One region of the Cupriavidus sp. 10L43_2 genome, then DNA from elsewhere that is predicted to be linked to it. Evidence: predicted binding sites of a transcription regulator. Region 1 holds the regulator's gene; the other holds the start of a gene.
What was found. Region 1 encodes sigma-54, which starts transcription at its own class of promoters, with help from an activator protein. Its sites were predicted from a motif close to TGGCANGNAANCTGCTTT; they were not measured.

Region 1 (9,671 bases):
GCGATGCGCGACTTCTTCGGCAGGATCTCCGGTCTGGTCATGCGGCTGCTGCCGCTGCTGCTAATGGCGATGGTCGCCGGCAGCACGTTCTGGCTGGTGCAGATCAACTCGCCCCATGAGGACGAGGCCGCCCAGAACCGCGCCAAGCGCCATGAGGCGGACTACTACATGGACCGCTTCTCGGCCACGGAACTGGACACGACCGGCGCCACCAAGATGCGCTTCACCGGCGTGAAGATGATCCATTTCGAGGACGACCAGACCTACGAGGTGACCACGCCGGCCATGCGCGCCTACCAGCCGGACCGCCCCCCGGTCACGGTCAACGCGGACCGGGGCGTGATGAACTCGGAGGGCTCGGTCATCGACCTGTACGGCAATGCCTTCCTGGTACGGCAACCCGGCGTGGATCCGTCGAAGGACCCGCGCATGACCGCTGCATCGCAATATTTCCAGTTGCTGGTCAATGACGACATCGTCAAGACCGATAAAGCGGTACAACTCACGCGCGGCCCGTCGGTGATGACGGCCAACGGACTGGTCTTCAACAATGTCACGCGCGAAGTACAATTGCTCGGCAACGTACGCGGCACCATCGTCATGAATCCGCCGTCGGGGCAGGCCCGGACCACGCAGTAAGCACAACAACAAGCACGCCAGGCGCCGGCAACGGATCGCCCGTCATTCTCTCAGCTGACCAACATGACCCCATCCCTGACGACGTTGTCCTGTCGCCGCATCGTGCCCGCCCTGGCGGTGGCAATCGCCGCGCTCGGCGCGACCCTGGCCCAGCCGGCCCTGGCGGAGCGTGCCGACAAGGACAAGCCGCTGGTGCTGGAGGCCAACAACGCCAGCTATGACGACGTGAAGCAGATCTATACGCTGACCGGCAACGTCGTGCTGACCAAGGGCACGATGGTGCTGAAGTCGGACGCCGCGCAGATCCGCACCGACCCCGAGGGCTACCAGTACGCGGTGGCCACGGCCAATCCGGGCCGCCAGGCGTATATCCGCCAGAAGCGCGACGGCGTGGACGAATACATCGACGGCTGGGGCGACCGCATCGAGTACGACGGCAAGCAGGAAATGTCGAAGCTGATCGGTCATGCCCGCGCGGCGCGCATCGCCGGCGCGAAGACCGTCGACGAGATCCGCGGCGCCGTGATCACCTACGACAGCCGCAACGAGTACTACACGGCTGCCGGCGGCGACAACAACACCTCCACCGGCAACCCGTCCGGCCGCGTGCGCGCCGTGCTCTCGCCGCGCGCGGACCCGGCCAGCGGCGCCGCCGCGCCGCCACCGCCGCTGGAACTGAAGCCGGCGCCCGCGCCCGGCAAGCCCTGAACCCCGGACGCGCCCGCCGCGTCACGCATGCATTGACCTGATGAACGACTCCGCCACGCTCGCCCCGAACGCCTCCGCAGCCCCGTCGGCCGCCCGTACCGACAGCAGCACGCTGGTCGTGCGCCACCTGAAGAAGCGCTACGGTTCGCGCACCGTGGTCAAGGACGTCTCGCTGGACGTGAAGAGCGGCGAGGTGGTCGGCCTGCTCGGTCCGAACGGCGCCGGCAAGACCACGTCGTTCTACATGATCGTGGGCCTGGTGGCACTGGATGAGGGCGACATCGTGCTGGACGACCAGCACATCAGCGGCCTGCCGATCCACGAGCGCGCCCGCATGGGCCTGTCCTACCTGCCGCAGGAGGCCTCGGTCTTCCGCAAGCTCAACGTCGAGGAAAACATCCGCGCCGTGCTCGAGTTGCAATTGGAGAAGGGCAAGCCGCTGCCGAAGGCCGAGATCGAACGCCGCCTGGATTCGCTGCTGGATGACCTGCAGATCGCCCATCTGCGCAACAACCCGGCGCTGTCGCTCTCCGGCGGCGAGCGCCGCCGCGTGGAAATTGCCCGGGCGCTGGCCTCCGCGCCGCGCTTCATCCTGCTGGACGAGCCGTTCGCCGGCGTGGACCCCATCGCCGTGGGCGAAATCCAGCGCATCGTGAGCTTCCTGAAGGCGCGCAACATCGGCGTGCTGATCACCGACCACAACGTGCGCGAGACGCTCGGCATCTGCGACCACGCCTACATCATCAGCGAAGGCACGGTGCTGGCCGCCGGCCAGCCTGAGGAAATCATCGCCAACGAGTCCGTGCGACGCGTGTACCTGGGCGAAAATTTCCGCATGTGACCCATCGGCCGCCGCGTGCGGCCGCGCTTCTCCCGGCCTCCACGGCGACAGCCGGGGTCGATCAGGAAGTCAGAGCGATAGGCGATAGCAATTTCCGTTCCATAGTCGGAAGGATGCGCATAGAATAGGTCGCATGAAACCGTCGCTTCAGCTTCGTCTCTCGCAACATCTGGCATTGACCCCGCAGCTGCAACAGTCGATTCGATTGTTGCAGCTCTCGACGCTTGAACTCCAGCAGGAAGTGGAACAGGCGCTGACCGAAAATCCCCTGCTCGAACGCGAAAACGACTGGATCGAAAGCCCGCTGCGGGTAGCCGCCGATGGCTCGGTCAACCTCCAGAGCGCCCCCGCGCCGGCCTCCTCCGAGCCACAGCCCAACGGCGACGCGCGCACCGATGGCGCGTCCGGCGGTGAGGACGACAACTACAACGACAACGGCAGCGAGGACTACGGCAGCGACTGGAGCCTCGACGACTTCGCCCGCCGCCCCCAGGGCGACGAGGACGAAAAGTCGCCGATGCAGTTGCGCGATGCCGAGCCCACGCTGCGCGAGCACCTGATGGGGCAGTTGGCCCCGCTGAAGATCTCGGTGCGCGACAAGGGCCTGGCCATCTTCCTGATCGAATCGCTCGACGATGACGGCTACCTGAGCGCCTCGCTCGAGGAAATCTGCACCGAACTGCCCGAGGAACTCGAATTCGAGATCGACGAAGTCCACGCGATCCTGACCCTGCTGCAGAGCTTCGACCCGCCCGGCGTGGGCGCGCGCAATGCCGCGGAGTGCCTCAGCCTGCAATTGCGTCGCCTGAAGCACTCCCATCGTGAGCTGGCGCTGACCATCGTCAATCATCATCTGGAACTGCTGGCCGTGCGCGACTACACGCGGCTAAAGAAAGCGCTCCAGGTGGACGAAATAGCACTGAAGGCGGCACACGAACTGATTCGCTCGCTGGCGCCGTATCCGGGGCACGCGTTCAACCGTCCCGAGGCCGACTTCGTGGTGCCCGACGTGTTCGTGCGCAAGAGCGGCAGCGGGTGGATCGCGGCGCTCAATCCGGATGTCATGCCACGGCTGCGCATCAACGACATGTATGCGCAGATCCTGCGCGGCGCGAAGGGCGAAACGGGGACGGCAGGCCTGCAGCAGAAGCTTCAGGAGGCGCGGTGGCTTATCAAGAACATCCAGCAACGATTCGATACGATCCTGCGTGTTTCGCAGGCAATTGTGGAACGTCAAAAGAACTTTTTCACGCATGGCGAAATCGCGATGCGCCCCTTGGTTTTGCGGGAAATAGCCGATACACTCGGTTTACATGAGTCGACCATTTCCCGGGTCACCACGAATAAGTACATGGCCACGCCCATGGGTACTTTCGAGTTGAAGTACTTCTTTGGGAGCCACGTCTCTACGGAGACTGGCGGCGCGGCCTCCTCCACGGCAATCCGCGCGCTGATCAAGCAACTGATAGGAGCCGAAGACCCCAGGAATCCTCTTTCCGACAGCCGGATCGCCGAACTGCTGGGTGAGCAAGGCTTCGTGGTCGCACGCCGCACGGTGGCGAAATACCGCGAAGCGCTCAAGATCCCCGCAGTCAATCTCCGCAAGACTTTGTAGCCGAGCCGCAACCGCCTGCCTGGTGCGGCTCTTTCAGAAGGAGAAGCGCTATGAACTTCAAGATCAGTGGACACCACCTCGACATCACGCCCCCGCTGCGTGAGTATGTGGAAACGAAACTGGAGCGAATTGTCAGGCATTTCGATCAGGTCATCGGCGTGAGCGTGCTGCTATCGGTGGACAATCACAAGGAGAAGGACCGGCGCCAGTACGCGGAAATCAATCTGCATCTGAAGGGGAAGGACATCTTCGTCGAAGCGCATCATGAAGATCTGTATGCGGCGATCGACTGTCTGGTCGACAAGCTCGACCGCCAGGTCATCCGCTACAAGGACCGCGTACAGGGCCACGATCGCGAGGCGGTGAAGTACCAGATGGCCGCCCAGCAACTGACGCAGCAGTAGACACCTGCAGGCAACCGAAAACAGAGCGGTTGCCGACCCTGCAGAGGACTGAAAAGAAGAGCTCAAGCCGCGCAATCAGCGCGGCTTTTTTGATGGGCGCGCGCCATGGCGGTGACGGTGCGGGCACCTGGAATGTTTCGTTACCTTATTGCCACGCCGGAGGGCGACCCGGGGCCCCCGTGAGCGGTCAAAATGGGAACAAGTGTTCGCAAGCCGCCCGCCTCGGTGTATGCTCCGCCATACAAATAACGACAGGACGGCCCCGGGACACCCCGGGTGGGCAAGCCGGCCGGCACGTCGTGGCACCGCCGCGACCCCGGCGCTGCATCGCAAAATCGCGGTGGAGCCCTGCTCTATAATGGCCGGACGCTCCAATGCGGGCGTCCCAGACAAGATCTCGGTACCCAAGTTTCGCCCCGAATCCGGCGGGACGGCCTTCGCGCCCCGGCCCGCTAACCTGACTTCTCGCGCATCGCCCATGAATCGTTTGGCCAAATTGCTGCCACCCGGCAACATCCATCTCGACGTCACCGTCACCAGCAAGAAGCGGGTGTTCGAGCAAGCCGGGCTCCTGTTCGAGAACAACCATGGCGTGGCGCGTGCTACCGTGACCGATAACCTGTTCGCGCGCGAATCGCTGGGTTCCACGGGTCTGGGTGCCGGCGTGGCCATTCCGCATGGCCGCATCAAGGGTCTCAAGCAGCCGCTGGCCGGCTTCATGCGCCTGGCCGAGCCCATTCCGTTCGAATCGCCGGACGGCAAGCCGGTGTCGCTGTTGATCTTCCTGCTCGTGCCGGAACAGGCCACGCAACAACATCTGGAAATCCTGTCGGAAATCGCCCAACTGCTCTCGGACCGCGAGATGCGCGAGGGCCTCGCCACACTGCCCACGTCGGAAGCGGTGCATGATCTGCTGACGCAGTGGCACCCCTGACTCCCGCCCCAACGGCCGCCTGAAACGGCCTGTCCGCCCCCGAAAGTCATACGCGCATGGAACTCACCGGCGTCACCTCGCAGTCGATCTTCGACGACAACGCAGCCGACATCAAGCTCTCGTGGGTCGCTGGCCTGGAAGGGGCCGACCGGGCCTTCGACGTGGAATTCGCCCGCGAAGCCACCTCGGCGGCGGACCTCGTCGGCCACTTGAACCTGATCCACCCGAACCGGATCCAGGTGCTCGGCAAGCCGGAAATCCTCTACTACCAGCGCCTCGACGACGAGCCGCGCAAGCGCCAGATGGGCGAGCTGATCCTGCTCGAGCCGCCGTTCCTCGTCGTGGCGGATGGCATGGAGCCGCCGCCAGACCTGGAGCTGCGCTGCACGCGCTCGTCCACGCCGCTGTTCACCACGCCGGTGTCGTCGGCGGCTGTGATCGACCATCTGCGGCTCTACCTGTCGCGCATCTCCGCCCCGCGCGTGACGATGCACGGCGTGTTCCTCGACATCCTCGGCATGGGCGTGCTGATCATGGGCGAGTCCGGCCTGGGCAAGAGCGAACTGGGCCTGGAACTGATCTCGCGCGGCCACGGTCTCGTGGCCGACGATGCGGTGGATTTCGTGCGACTCGGACCCGACTTCATCGAGGGCCGCTGCCCGCCGCTGCTGCAGAACCTGCTGGAAGTGCGCGGCCTGGGCCTGCTCGACATCAAGACGATCTTCGGCGAGACGGCCGTGCGCCGGAAGATGAAGCTCAAGCTCGTGGTGCAGCTCGTGCGCCGCAACGACGGCGAGTTCGAGCGCCTGCCGCTTGACTCGCAATACCTCGATGTCCTGGGCCTGCCAATCCACATGGTGAAGATCCAGGTGGCAGCCGGCCGCAACCTGGCCGTGCTGGTCGAGGCTGCGGTGCGCAATACGATACTGCGCCTGCGCGGCATCGACACCTTGCGCGACTTCATGGACCGTCAGCGCGCCGCCATGCAGGCGGACGTGGTCTCGCGCGGCCAGGGCCGCCTGCTCTGATGCGGTGGCGCGTCAACGCGCCACGGCTCTCCATCGTTTGTGCTGTAATGGGCATCGAGCCAATGGATCGGACCCATTCGTAGTGTTTCCACAGCCAAGGAGAGAAGCATGAAGAAGCTGATCGCGATGTGTTTGCTGGTGACCCCGCTGCTGGCCACGGGCGCGTTTGCCCAGAGTGCCTCGGCCCCCGCCGCCTCTGGCGCCAAGGCGCCCAACGCCCAACAGGACAAGATGAAGGCCTGCAACGCCCAGGCCACCGGCAAGAAGGGCGACGAGCGCAACAAGTTCATGAGCGACTGCCTCTCCAACAAGCCCGCCGCCGCCGCCGAACCCAAGACCCAGCAGGACAAGATGACCGCCTGCAGCAAGCAGGGCAAGGGCAAGAAGGGCGACGACTACAAGAAGTTCATGAGCGATTGCCTGTCCAAGCCGGCGGCCTGATCGTCACTTTTTGTGCGCCGGGTGTCATGACGCAGCCATCACCCGGTGCTATCCTTGCAGGGCTATGCGGATCCTCCTCATCACCGGAATCTCCGGCTCCGGCAAGTCTGTCGCCCTCAATGTCCTGGAAGATGCAGGCTACTACTGCGTCGACAACCTCCCGGCACAATTCCTGCCCGAGCTGACCAGCTACCTGGCCGAGCAGGGCTATACCCACCTGGGCGTGGCCACCGACATTCGCAGCCGCGAGTCGCTGGCGCGGCTGCCGGACACCGTGCGCCAACTGGCCGCCGCCGGCCATCAGGTGCAGGTGCTGTTCCTGACCGCCAACACCGACGCGCTGGTGCAGCGCTACTCCGAAACACGCCGCCGCCACCCGTTGTCCGGGCGCGTGGCCGAGGTACCCGCCCTGCCGGGCAGCGCCAATGCCGATGCGGCACCGCACGATACCTCGCTGATCGAAGCCATCGAGATGGAGCGCGAGCTGCTGAGCCCGCTGGCCGAATCGGCGCACCGTATCGACACCAGCAACGTCCGCACCAACACGCTGCGCAGCTGGATCAAAGAGTTGATCCGGGGCGAGGACAGCCAGCAGCTCACGCTGCTGTTCGAATCGTTCGGCTTCAAGCATGGCGTGCCGAGTGACGCGGACATGGTCTTCGACGTGCGCTCGCTACCCAACCCCTACTACGACCTCGCGCTGCGCCCCCTCACGGGCCGCGACGTGCCGGTGATCGACTTCCTGCAAAGCCAGCCGATGGTGCTGGCGATGGCCGAGGACATCCGCGCCTACGTGGAGAAGTGGCTACCGAGTTTCATTGCCGATAACCGCAGCTACCTGACCGTGGCGATCGGCTGCACGGGCGGCCAGCACCGCTCGGTGTTTATCGCGGAAAGACTTGCCAACTACTTCCGGGCACATGGTAATGTGCTGGTCAGGCACCGCGAGCTTGCCCCGGCAGGCTGACGCGCCAACGTCCCTCCCTGGTAGTGGAACCGGAACCGGCATCGCATGTCGTCACATCCACCAGACACTGGTCATTCGACGCATCCCGCGCCTGATCTGGACGCGCTGCCCCTGTTTCCGCTCCACACGGTACTGTTTCCCGATGGCCGCCTGCCGCTGCGCGTATTCGAGGCGCGCTATGTGGACATGGTGCGCAACTGCATGCGCGACCACACGCCGTTCGGCGTCTGCCTGATCGCGAGTGGCAACGAGGTGGCGCAGCAGGACCAGCCCACCGTGCCCGAAGACGTGGGCTGCCTGGCCGATATCGTCGACTGCAATATGGAGCAACTGGGCGTGCTGCTGATCGAGGCGCGCGGCCGGCAACGCTTCCAGGTCCTTTCCCACAGCACGCGTGATGACGGCCTGATCGTGGCCCGGGTGGAGTTGCTGCCGCCCGACGAGATCGACTGCAAGCTCGAATTGCTCGGCGAATGCCTGTCGGCGCTGCGGCGCATCGTCAGCGCCATCCATGCCGAGCAGGCCGACAAGTCGCGCCTGCCCTTCAACGAGCCATATCACTGGGACGACCCGAGCTGGGTCGCCAACCGGCTCTGCGAATTGCTGCCCGTGCCGCTCAAGGCCAAGCAAATGCTGATGGCGCTACCCGATGCCGGCATGCGCATCGAGATCGTCCACCGCTACATGCGTCAGCATCACATCGTCTGACGCCCCTCGCCGTTTCCTGAATTTTCCCTAGAACAAGCCGCCGCGCGCCTGATCTTCGAGCAGCCGCCGCACCGGTGCGGGCGTGCCGAGCGCATCGAGATCGTCGAGCGACAGCCAGCGCCGGCTGACGCCATCGTCCGCGCCGCCGCGCAGCGCCAGCGCGCCCAGGTCCACCCGCACCGCGCGGATCAACAGGCGGAAGTGCGTGAACACGTGCGTCAGCTCCCCGGCCAGCGTCGCAGAGGTCGGCTCGCCGAATTGCCGGGCGACCTCGCGCGCGGCGTCCTCGGCTGCGTCTGCATCGAAGGGCACCGTGTCGACGGGCATCTCGGGCAGGCTCCACAGGCCGCCCCAGATACCGCTGTCGGGTCGTAGATTGACGAGAACGTCGCGGCCGTGGCGGATGATCAGCATGACGGTGCTGCGCTCGGGAATCGCGGCACGCGGCTTGGGCGTCGGCAGCGTGCCGGTCAGGTTCTCGCGGCGCGCCACACATTCGTCGGACAGCGGGCAGGCCGCCGCATCGACCAGACAGGCCGGCTTGCCGCGCGAGCAGATCGTCGCGCCCAGGTCCATCAACCCTTGCGTGTAGGCCACCATGTCTTCGGCCTGATGCGGGCCGGCGGGCGGCAAGGCGCGCTCGGCCAGCGCCCACATCCGCATCTCGATGGCCCGCTCGCCCGGATAGCCGTGGATGCCGAACACGCGCGCGAACACGCGCTTCACGTTGCCGTCGAGGATGGGCGAGCGCACGCCGGCGCTGAACGCGGCGATGGCAGCCGCCGTCGAGCGGCCGATGCCGGGCAGCGTGACCAGCACGGCCGGATCGGTCGGGAACTCGCCGCCGTGGTCGTCCATGACCGTCTTCGCGCAGCGGTGCAGGTTGCGCGCGCGCGAGTAGTAGCCCAGGCCAGCCCAGAGCGCCATGACGGCGTCGGCCGGCGCGGCGGCCAGCGCGGCCACGGTGGGCAGCGCGGTCACGAAGCGCTGGAAGTACTCGATCACCGCCGCCACCTGGGTCTGCTGGAGCATGATCTCGGACAGCCAGATCCGGTACGGGTCGCGCGTGTTCTGCCACGGCAGGTCGTGCCGGCCATGCGTGCGCTGCCACGTCACCACGCGGGCGCCGAAGTCGTCGGGCACGGCAATGTCGGGGCTGGCTGGGAGGGTGGGGGCGGCGGCTGACTTGCGGGGCATTGCGGGGCGGTGGGGAAAAGAAAAGCGCCGCTCTAAGGCGGCGCCACATGATACCGCGATGCGGTGCCCGGTCAGGCCGCGCGCGCGCCGTGCTCGACTGCCGGTTCGACGAGAACCTTGGCAAAGCCCTCGATCTTGGTGCTGCGCTCGTCCAGGCCGTTGAGCACCTGTTCGAGTTCGGCGATGCGG
Region 2 (9,671 bases), on a different contig from region 1:
TGCAGGTTCATGCCGGCTGCCAGTTGCAGCGTGCCGCAGATAAAGTCGCTGGCCGGCGTGGCGGCGTAGATCAGGCCCTTCTGCTTGAGCTTCTCGCCCGGTGACAGCACGCCGGAGATGGCCGAGCTGCCCGACTTGACGATGGACCCCATCGCCTTTTCCACGATGTTCGACAGCCCGCCCTTCTTGTTGCCGGGCGAGGTGTTGGCGCTGCGGTCCACGCGGCCACGGTCCAGGTAGCGGTCGTACCAGTCCATCTCGCGGATCATGGCCTCGGCCACTTCCGGGGTGGCGGCCCGTGCGGTGAGCTGGGCGATGCCGTCGCGCACCTCGGTCACTTCCGAGAACATCACGGCGGCGCCGGCACGCACCAGCAGGTCCGTGGCGTAGCCCACGGCGGGGTTGGCGGTCACGCCCGAGAAGGCGTCGCTGCCTCCGCACTGCACACCCACCACCAGTTCGGAGACCGGGCAGGTCTCGCGCTGGCGCGCGTTCAGCACTTCGAGGTGTGATTCGGCCATGGTCATGATCGAGTCGATCATCGACCCGAAGCCCACGTGCTGGTCATCCTGCAGACAGACTACGCCCACCTGCACCTCGCCGGCGCCGGTCTGGATGGGGATCGTGCCGGGCGGCATCAGGCGTTCCGGCTGGAGCTTCTCGCAGCCCAGGCTCACCATCATCGCGCGGCCGCCGAAGTTGGGGTTCAGGGCGATGTTGCGCAGCGTGCGGATGGGCACGATGGCATCGGGGGCGTCGATCGCCACGCCGCAGCCATAGGTGTGCTCCAGGCCGATCACGTCGTCGACATTGGGGTAGCGCGGCAGCAGTTCGGCCTTGATGCGGCGCACCGCGTGCTCGACCACGCCGGACACGCACTGCACCGTGGTGGTAATCGCCAGGATGTTGCGGGTGCCCACGGAGCCGTCCGGATTGCGGAAGCCTTCGAAGGTATAGCCTTCCAGCGGCGGCAGCGGCGCCGGCACGCGCGTGCCGATCGGCAGGTCGGTCAGGCCCGGCGGCTCGGGCATGCGCAGCACGCGCTCGTTGATCCAGCTGCCGCGCGGCAGGTCTTTCAGCGCGTAGCCGATCACCACGTTGTAGCGCATGACCGCGTCGTCCTGCTTCAGGTCCACCAGCGCCACCTTGTGGCCCTGCGGCACGCGTTCCACGAGCGTCAGGCCGCACGGGAACACCGTGCCGGCGGGCAGGCCGCCGTCATTGGCGATGATGGCCACGTTGTCGTCGGCGTGGATGCGGATGTACAGCGGCTTGGGGTCGGCAGCCACGGCCTGGGCGGCCACCGGGGAATCCTGTTCAGACATGTTGGGGGGTCCTTGTCTTCTCTCTATATCAGGCGTGCTTCAGTTCCACGCGCCGGATGTCCTTCACGATCACCAGGTAGCTCACCACGGTGACCAGGGCGTTGATGCCCACGAAAACCAGCGCGCCGTTGAACGAGCCCGTGACGCTGAGGATATAGCCGATCACGATCGGCGTCACGATGCCGGCGATATTGCCAAAGGTGTTGAAAATGCTGCCGGCGAGGCCCATGACCTCCTTGGGCGCCGTATCGGCCACCACAGCCCAGCCCAGCGCGCCAATGCCCTTGCCGAAGAAGGCCAGCGCCATGATGCCGACCACCAGCCACTCGGCATCCACGTAGTTGCAGGCAATCATCGACACGGACAGCAGCATGCCGACCACGATGGGCAGCTTGCGCGCGAAGGTCAGCGAGTAGCCCTTGCGCAGCAGGCTGTCGGAGATCACCCCGCCCAGCACCCCGCCCAGGAAGCCGCAGATAGCCGGCAGCGAGGCCACGAAGCCCGCCTTCAGGATCGACATGCCGCGCGCCTGCACCAGGTACACCGGGAACCACGTCAGGAAGAAGTACGTCAGCACGTTGATGCAGTACTGGCCGAGGTACACGCCAGCCAGCATGCGGTTGGAGAGCAGTTGCTTGGCGTAGAACCAGCCCGCCGGTGCCTTTTCCTTGGCCTGGCCGGCGCCTTCGTTCATATGGATCAGCCCGCCGCCCTGCTCGATATAGTCGAGTTCGGCGCGGTTCACGGCCGGGTGCGTGGCTGGGCTGCGCATGATCTTGAGCCATACCAGCGCCAGCGCCATGCCCATCAGGCCCATCCACAGGTAGACGTGGTGCCAGCCCCAGCTATGGACGACCCAGGCCATCAGCGGCGTGAAGACCACGGCGGCGAAGTACTGGGCGGCGTTGAAGATGGCCGATGCCGTGCCACGCTCGGCGGTGGGGAACCAGCTGGCGACCACCTTGGCGTTGGCCGGGAAAGCCGGCGATTCGGCCAGGCCCACGGCAAAGCGCAGCGCGAACAGTACGGTCATGACCGAGCCGATGGTGGCGAACACGCCCAGCCAGCCCTGCAGCAGCGTGAAGAACGACCAGACGAAGATGCTGGCCGCGTAGATGCGGCGTGCGCCGAAGCGGTCGAGCAGCCAGCCGCCTGGAATCTGCGCCATCACATAGGCCCAGCTGAAGGCGGAGAAGATATAGCCCATCTGCACGGCGCTGAAGCCGAACTCCTCGCGCATCGCGGGGCCGGTGATCGACAGCGTGGCCCGGTCGGCGTAGTTGACCGTGGTCACAATGAAGATGAGCAGGAGAATCCAGTAGCGGACGTTGGTGCGGCGCGCGCCTTCGACAGAAGTCGCGGCGGCGGTGCTGGAAGTGGGGCTTGCGTTCATCGGGGTCTCCTCACAGCCGGGGACCGGGTGCAGAATGCGTGGGAACCGGCTTGTGATATGTCGTCGTACGACTGCGATTATAGGGACGCGGTTCCGTCAGACACAGTGCGCGTTTACCCTGAACGGTGCAAATCGCCCTGCTTTCGGGCATCGGGCCCGATGGCCTTCCTTTCAATCTGCTTGCGGCCTGGCGGGCGATCGGCCGGTCTGGGCGATGTGACGCCCCCCTCGTCTGCCCACCCCCGGTGCGGGCAAAAATGCCGGGGTTTTCCCTCGGTCGTGCCCTTAGCCCTTGCACCGTCAAGTTGTTAGTTGTACGATGACTTATCTCGAATCCACTCAGCAGTTGGGTGCGAGGTCATCGAACGGGCCTTGCCCCATTAACAAACCACACCATTTTCGCCATGTGGCGATCAGGATGAGCGACATGACTACACCGCAAGAACTCAAGCAGATTATTTCGGACGGCCTGCTTTCGTTCCCCGTGACCGACTTTGACGAACAGGGCAATTTCCGCCCGTCGACCTATATCGAACGCCTGGAATGGCTGGCCCCGTACGGCGCCTCGGCCCTGTTCGCAGCCGGCGGCACGGGCGAGTTCTTCTCGCTGACGCAGCAGGACTATTCGAACGTGATCCGCACCGCGGTGGAAACCTGCCGTGGCAAGGTACCCATCCTGGCCGGCGCCGGCGGCCCGACCCGCGTGGCCATCGAATACGCCAAGGAAGCCGAGCGCCTGGGCGCGCACGGCATCCTGCTGATGCCGCATTACCTGACCGAAGCCAGCGAAGAAGGCATCGCCAACCACATTGAAGAGGTCTGCAAGGCCACCAAGTGCGGCGTGATCGTCTACAACCGCGCCAACTCGCGCATCGGCGCCGACCTGCTGGAACGCGTGGTCGACCGCTGCCCGAACCTGATCGGCTTCAAGGACGGCGTGGGCGAGATCGAGGCAATGGTGCGCGTGCGCCGCAAGCTCGGCGACCGCCTGGCCTACCTGGGCGGCCTGCCCACCGCCGAGGTCTACGCCGCTGCCTACAAGGCGCTGGGCGTGCCGGTGTACTCGTCGGCCGTGTTCAACTTCATCCCGAAGACGGCGATGGACTTCTACCGCGCCATCGCGGCGGACGACCACGCTACCGTGGGTCGCCTGATCGACGACTTCTTCCTGCCSTACCTGGACATCCGRAACCGCAAGCACGGCTACGCGGTGTCGATCGTCAAGGCCGGCGCCAAGCTGGTTGGCCACGATGCCGGCCCGGTGCGCGCACCGCTGACGGACCTGAACGAAGAGGAAATGGGCAAGCTGGACGCCCTGATCCGCAAGCTGGGACCGCAGTAAGCGGTCATGTGGTGCCCTCCCCGCTGCGGGAGGAAAGAACTGAACGCCGGCCTTTGCGCCGGCGTTTTTTTTGGGCGCGCCGCACCATCCTGCGGCATGGCGTGCGCCACCCCGGCGCAAATCGGCCCGGAACTGGGTCAAAACCGGGTCGTGCCGGCTGGCCCGAAACCTGCAATCTCACCCCCCGAAGAGTAGAAGCGTTCAACCGCCCACCCCCGGTGCGCGGCAGGAAATTGCTCTTGACGTCCGTGCCCCGCCCTTGCGCGACTGGCACCGGGGCTCAAGAGATCGTCCGCAGGTCAGATCCCCCGGCAGTCATCGCGCGAAAGGCAGGGCCGCACCCAACCTTTCCTGACTCCGGAACGATCATGACCAGCACCGCCTCCCTCCACGAACTGGCCCGCGAATCCCGCATGGGCGCGCAAGGCCACGAGACCAGCGCGCGCGAGATCCGCCGCATCGACCTCTCCGACTACCCCCGCCGCAAGGCCGAGATCGCCGACGAACTCTGGCATGCGGCCGTGGACGTCGGCTTCTTCCAGGTTGCGAACCACGGCATCGACCTCGCCGCCGTGCGCGAAGCCTTCGCCATGACCGAACGCTTCTTCGCGCTGCCGGAGGCCGTGAAGGGCCTGTATCCGCTGCAGAAGGCCAACAACGCCGGCTGGGAGTCCCGCGCGCAGGTACGGCCGTCCACGGGCACGCCGGACCAGAAGGAGTCCTACCAGATCACGCGCCCGCACATGGCGCCGCTATGGCCCACTGAGGCGGAGCTGGCCGGCTTCCAGGCCACCATGCTGGCCTTCGAGCGCCAGTGCTGGGAGGTGGGCATGAAGCTCCTGTCCTGCTTCGCCGACAAGCTCGGCTTCGATCCGGAATTCTTCACGCGCGCCCACGACCCGGCCGCGCCGGACTACCAGAGCACGCTGCGGCTGCTGCACTACTACGCGATTCCGCCCGAGGCGCAGGACAAACTCGAACTCTGGCGTGCCGGTGCCCATACGGATTTCGACTGCCTGACGCTGCTGTTCCAGCGCCAGGGCCAGGGCGGCCTGCAGGTCTGTCCGGGCAAGGAGATGGAGGCGCAGGCGTGGACGCCCATCGCCCCGGACGAGGACGTCATCACGTGCAATATCGGGGACATGCTGATGCGCTGGAGCGATGACCGCCTGCCGTCCAACTTCCACCGCGTACGCAACCCCGCGCCGGGCGAGTACATGGGCCCGCGCTACAGCCTGGCGTTCTTCTGCCAGGCCAACCGCGAGGCGACGATCGAGGGCCCTGCGCGGCTGTACCCAGCCATCTCGGCGGGCGATTTCCTGCGCCAGCGCGTGGCGGCCAATTTCAAGGCGTACTGACCCGCCCTCGCCGCCCTCGCCGCCCGGGCATCCGGGCAACAAAAAACCCCACGCGCCGGAGCGGGTGGGGTTTTCAGGACTACCAAAGATGCGTGGCGATCAGGCCGCGGCGTCCTTCAGCTTCTTCAGCGGACGGACCTTGACCTTGACGCTGGCCGGCTTGGCCGGGAACCAACGCTCTTCACCCGTGAACGGGTCCTTGCCAAAGCGCTTCTTCTTGGCCGGCACTTGCTGTGCGGTCACCTTCAGCAGGCCCGGCAGCGTGAATTCGCCGGCGCCCTTCTTGTTCAGCGCGCTGACGATGGTGTTTTCCAGATGGGCCAGCACCGACTTCACGGCCTTGGCTTCCAGCTGGGTCTGAGCTACCAGGTGAGCGACCAGGCTCGACTTGTTGAAGGTGTCCTTCAGCGGCTTCGGGGCCGGAGCAGCGGCGGGAGCAGCCTTCTTGGCCGGAGCGGCCTTCTTGGCGGCAGCCTTCACGGGTGCCTTGGTTGCCGGTGCCTTCTTGGCAGCGGGCTTGGTTGCAGTCTTCGTGGTCGGTTTCGCTTTGGTCGCCATATCGATATACGTGAGTTGAAGAATGTGTCCCGGCGTATCGCTGCGTATCGCTGCGTCTCACCGCAGTGGCACGTTGCGAATCACGGGTGCCGGTACGCACTGAATCATAGCGGAAAGTACCGCAAGTCAAGGGGTTTTCGTACATGAGGCACGTCAAACCCAGTGAAAACCCCGGGTTTTGTCGCTGCTTTGCGTCAGCAACGGGCTCGCGAGCGGGCCTTGCGCACGCGTAAAGGGGGTACGTCCCCCCACTTTGGCGTGCGCGGCGTGTGCCCGAAGATCTGGAATCTGACCCGATCAGTGCACGTGCGCGGCCATCGCGTCGTGCGTTTCGCGGGCAAGGCCCATCGCGAACGCGGTCTCCGCCACCAGGAAGAGCGGGCCGATCAGCAGCCCGACGAGGTCATCGACGAACGCCGGCTTGCGCCCCTCGTAGTAGTGCCCGACGAACTGGATGATCCATCCCACCACGAACAGGCCGATGCCGGAAGCGAGCCAGGCCGCCGTCGGCAGCGCGGCAATCCATGCCCCAACCCATAGGAATACGGCCAGAATGACCGCCATGGCGAGGCCGAAGGCGAACGACAGCCGCAGGTAGAACAGGCACGAGAGCGCGTAGACGACCATGGCCGGGGTGAGGAACGCCGCCCCCTCGCCGAGCGGCAGGGCGGGCCGGCCGAGCAGCGTGGTCACGGCCAGCACGATCATCGGGATGCCGACGAAATGGGTGACGATGTTGCGGCGATCGCGGTGATAGGCCGCGTAATGCGACAGATGCTCGATCAGGGTTTTCACGGGGCGTCTCCTGTGAGAGGGCCCGGCTGAGGATGACCCTGTCATGCGTGGGGCATCGGTGCCGGTGGCGTTGTGGACTTATAGTAGTGGGCGCGCCGGCCTCGGTCTACCCCACCGCTGACGAAGCGGATTCCGTCGGCGCAGCCTGGCATTCTCGCCAAACCAACCGCCACCCGGGCCGCTATCGGACCCCCACGGAGACAGCGAACCCCATGCTTCCCGTCGATGAAATTTCCCCGCTCTCGCCCGATCAGCTACCGGCGTGGCTGGCGCGGATCGGCCTCGATGCCGCGCCAGCCAGCCCCGACCTCCCCGCGCTGGACGCGCTGATCGCAGCCCAGCTCGCCCATCTCCCGTTCGAGAACCTGAATCCGCTCACGGGCCGACCCGTGCGGATCGACGTGCCGGACGTGTTCGAAAAACTCGTCACCCAGGGGCGCGGCGGCTACTGCTTCGAGCTCAATACCCTGTTCTGCGCCGGGCTCAAGGCGCTCGGCTATACCGTGGTGCCCCTGGCCGCGCGCGTGCGCTGGCGGCTGCCGGCGGACCATCCGCCCACCGGGCTCTCCCACATGCTGCTGCGCGTCGAGGTGGCCCACGAGAGCTATCTGGCCGACGTGGGCTTCGGCGGGACCACACTCGACCGCGCGCTACCGCTGTCCTTGCCGGTCGACCCTGACGTGCCGTTCCGGCTGACGCCCACACCGGCGGCGCAGTTGGCCAGCACCGCGTTCCACGCCTACGACCTCGAATTCCGGTCCGATGACGGCACCGGCGCGGACGACTGGCGCGTGATGTACCGCTTCGACCTGACCCCGCAGCCGAAGATCGATTACGTGGCGCGCAACTGGTACGTGTCGACCCATCCAGACAGCCAGTTCACACAGACGCTGATGGTGGCGCGGGTGGTGGACGGGGTGCGCCTGGCGCTTCGCAACGGCCAGTTCGCCGCGCGCGCCGCCGACGGCAGCGTCCAGAAGCAGGAACTGGACGACGCCGAGGCCGTCATCGACCTGATCATCCACCGCTTCGGCATCCCCCTGGACGCGCCGCTGCGCGGTGCGCTGGCCGCCACCCTGCCGCGCGTGCTCGCCGCCGACAAGGAGGCATGAGGGGCATATAAGGGGCAGAGCGTTCCACGCTGCGGCACGCGTCATGCATCGCGTGAATTGCCCGCAGAAAGTTTGCTGATACCACCCCCGGCGTGGCGGTTTGCGGGTGGACTGAGGGGGGCGGCGTCCCCATAATGTCCCGGCACCTCATATATCCAGCGACGGCAAGACCGCCGCGATCCTCAGGAGACACCATGTCATTGTTCGATCTGTCGGGCAAGGTTGCCATCATCACCGGTTCGTCGCGCGGCATCGGCCGCGCCATCGCCGAGCAGATGGCCGTGCAAGGCGCCAAGGTGGTCATTTCGTCGCGCAAGGCCGAAGCCTGCGCCGAAGTGGTGGACGCCATCAACGCGCGCCACGGCGCCGGTACCGCCATCGCCGTGCCGGCCAATATCTCGTCGAAGGAAGACCTCCAGCACCTGGTGGACGAGACCAACCGCACCTTCGGCAAGGTGGACGTCCTGGTCTGCAACGCCGCCTCGAACCCGTACTACGGGCCGATGAGCGGCGTGACGGACGACCAGTTCCGCAAGGTGCTGGACAACAATGTCATCTCCAACCACTGGCTGATCCAGATGGTGGCGCCGCAGATGATCGAACGCCGCGAGGGCTCAATCATCATCGTGTCGTCGATTGGCGGCCTGCGCGGCTCCCCGACGATTGGCGTCTACAACGTCTCCAAGGCGGCCGATTTCCAGCTCGCGCGCAACCTGGCCGTGGAGTTCGGGCCGCATAACGTGCGCGTGAACTGCATCGCCCCCGGCCTGATCAAGACCGATTTCGCGCGCGCGCTGTGGGAAGATCCCGAGCGTTACAAGCAATCGACCCAGGGCGCCCCGCTGCGCCGCATCGGCGAGCCGGTCGAGATTGCCGGCGCCGCCTGCTTCCTGGCCTCGGCCGCCAGCACCTTCATGACCGGCCAGGCGATGGTCGTGGACGGCGGCGTCACGATCTGACCCCACCCCCTCCCGGGCGGCGGTGGCTCCGGCCCCTGCCGCCCTTCGCGTTTCTGCACGTCCACCTGCAATGCAGCCCCGGAGGCAGTCATGTCGCAACATCCTCAGCAAACCGCCGCGTGGCCGGTGATGTCCCTCGCCGAAGCCCACGCCCGCCTGACCGCGCCCGGCGCGCCCTTCGAAACCGAGACGCGCGTGATCCGTGGCATTCCCACGACTGTCTGGAAAAACGCCCCGCCCACGCTACGCGACCTGTTCCTGGTGGCCGCCGGCTGGGGCGAGAAGACCTTCGTCGTCTATGAGGACGAGCGCGTCAGCTACCGCGCGTTCGCACTGGCCGCCACGGCGCTGGCGCACCAGCTGATCCGGGACGGCGTACGCAAGGGCGACCGCGTTGCCGTGGCCATGCGCAACCTGCCCGAATGGCCGGTGGCGTTCTTTGGCGCGCTGCTGGCGGGCGCCATCGTCACGCCGCTCAATGCATGGTGGACGGGCGCCGAACTCGAATACGGGCTGGCCGATTCGGGCAGCCGGATCGCCATCGTCGATAACGAGCGGCTCGGCCGCATCCTCGAGCACCTGCCGGCCTGCCCGGCGCTGGAGCGCGTCTATGTGTCGCGACTGCCTGAGAGCGGCGACTTTTCCCAAATCACGGGCGACGCCCATATCGCTACGCTCGAATCGGTGATCGGCCCGTCGTCGGCCTGGAACGGCCTGCCCTCGCAATCGTTGCCGGCCATCCCGCTGGACCCGGACGAGGACGCGACGATCTTCTACACCTCGGGCACTACCGGCAAGCCGAAGGGCGCCGTGGGCTCGCACCGCAACG

Region 2: a site for sigma-54 is predicted at 4,219-4,236, ahead of AC1DEL_RS21355 (isopenicillin N synthase family dioxygenase). Genes of this name have one in related genera too.

The regions. Positions count from the first base shown of each region.
Region 1 is NZ_JBFTJE010000026.1:54,644-64,314, reverse strand. Features, by position in the region: gene lptC (LPS export ABC transporter periplasmic protein LptC) at 4-639, shown strand; gene lptA (lipopolysaccharide transport periplasmic protein LptA) at 703-1,347, shown strand; gene lptB (LPS export ABC transporter ATP-binding protein) at 1,388-2,188, shown strand; gene AC1DEL_RS26170 (RNA polymerase factor sigma-54) at 2,322-3,803, shown strand; gene hpf (ribosome hibernation-promoting factor, HPF/YfiA family) at 3,854-4,207, shown strand; gene AC1DEL_RS26160 (PTS sugar transporter subunit IIA) at 4,686-5,141, shown strand; gene hprK (HPr(Ser) kinase/phosphatase) at 5,198-6,169, shown strand; gene AC1DEL_RS26150 (PsiF family protein) at 6,278-6,610, shown strand; gene rapZ (RNase adapter RapZ) at 6,675-7,577, shown strand; gene AC1DEL_RS26140 (LON peptidase substrate-binding domain-containing protein) at 7,623-8,285, shown strand; gene mutY (A/G-specific adenine glycosylase) at 8,313-9,482, opposite strand; gene AC1DEL_RS26130 (dynamin family protein) at 9,554-9,671, opposite strand, start outside.
Region 2 is NZ_JBFTJE010000017.1:69,088-78,758, reverse strand. Features, by position in the region: gene garD (galactarate dehydratase) at 1-1,325, opposite strand, end outside; gene AC1DEL_RS21365 (MFS transporter) at 1,354-2,718, opposite strand; gene kdgD (5-dehydro-4-deoxyglucarate dehydratase) at 3,146-4,060, shown strand; gene AC1DEL_RS21355 (isopenicillin N synthase family dioxygenase) at 4,429-5,418, shown strand; gene AC1DEL_RS21350 (HU family DNA-binding protein) at 5,518-5,976, opposite strand; gene AC1DEL_RS21345 (Mpo1 family 2-hydroxy fatty acid dioxygenase) at 6,274-6,771, opposite strand; gene AC1DEL_RS21340 (arylamine N-acetyltransferase family protein) at 6,984-7,883, shown strand; gene AC1DEL_RS21335 (SDR family oxidoreductase) at 8,078-8,842, shown strand; gene AC1DEL_RS21330 (class I adenylate-forming enzyme family protein) at 8,933-9,671, shown strand, end outside.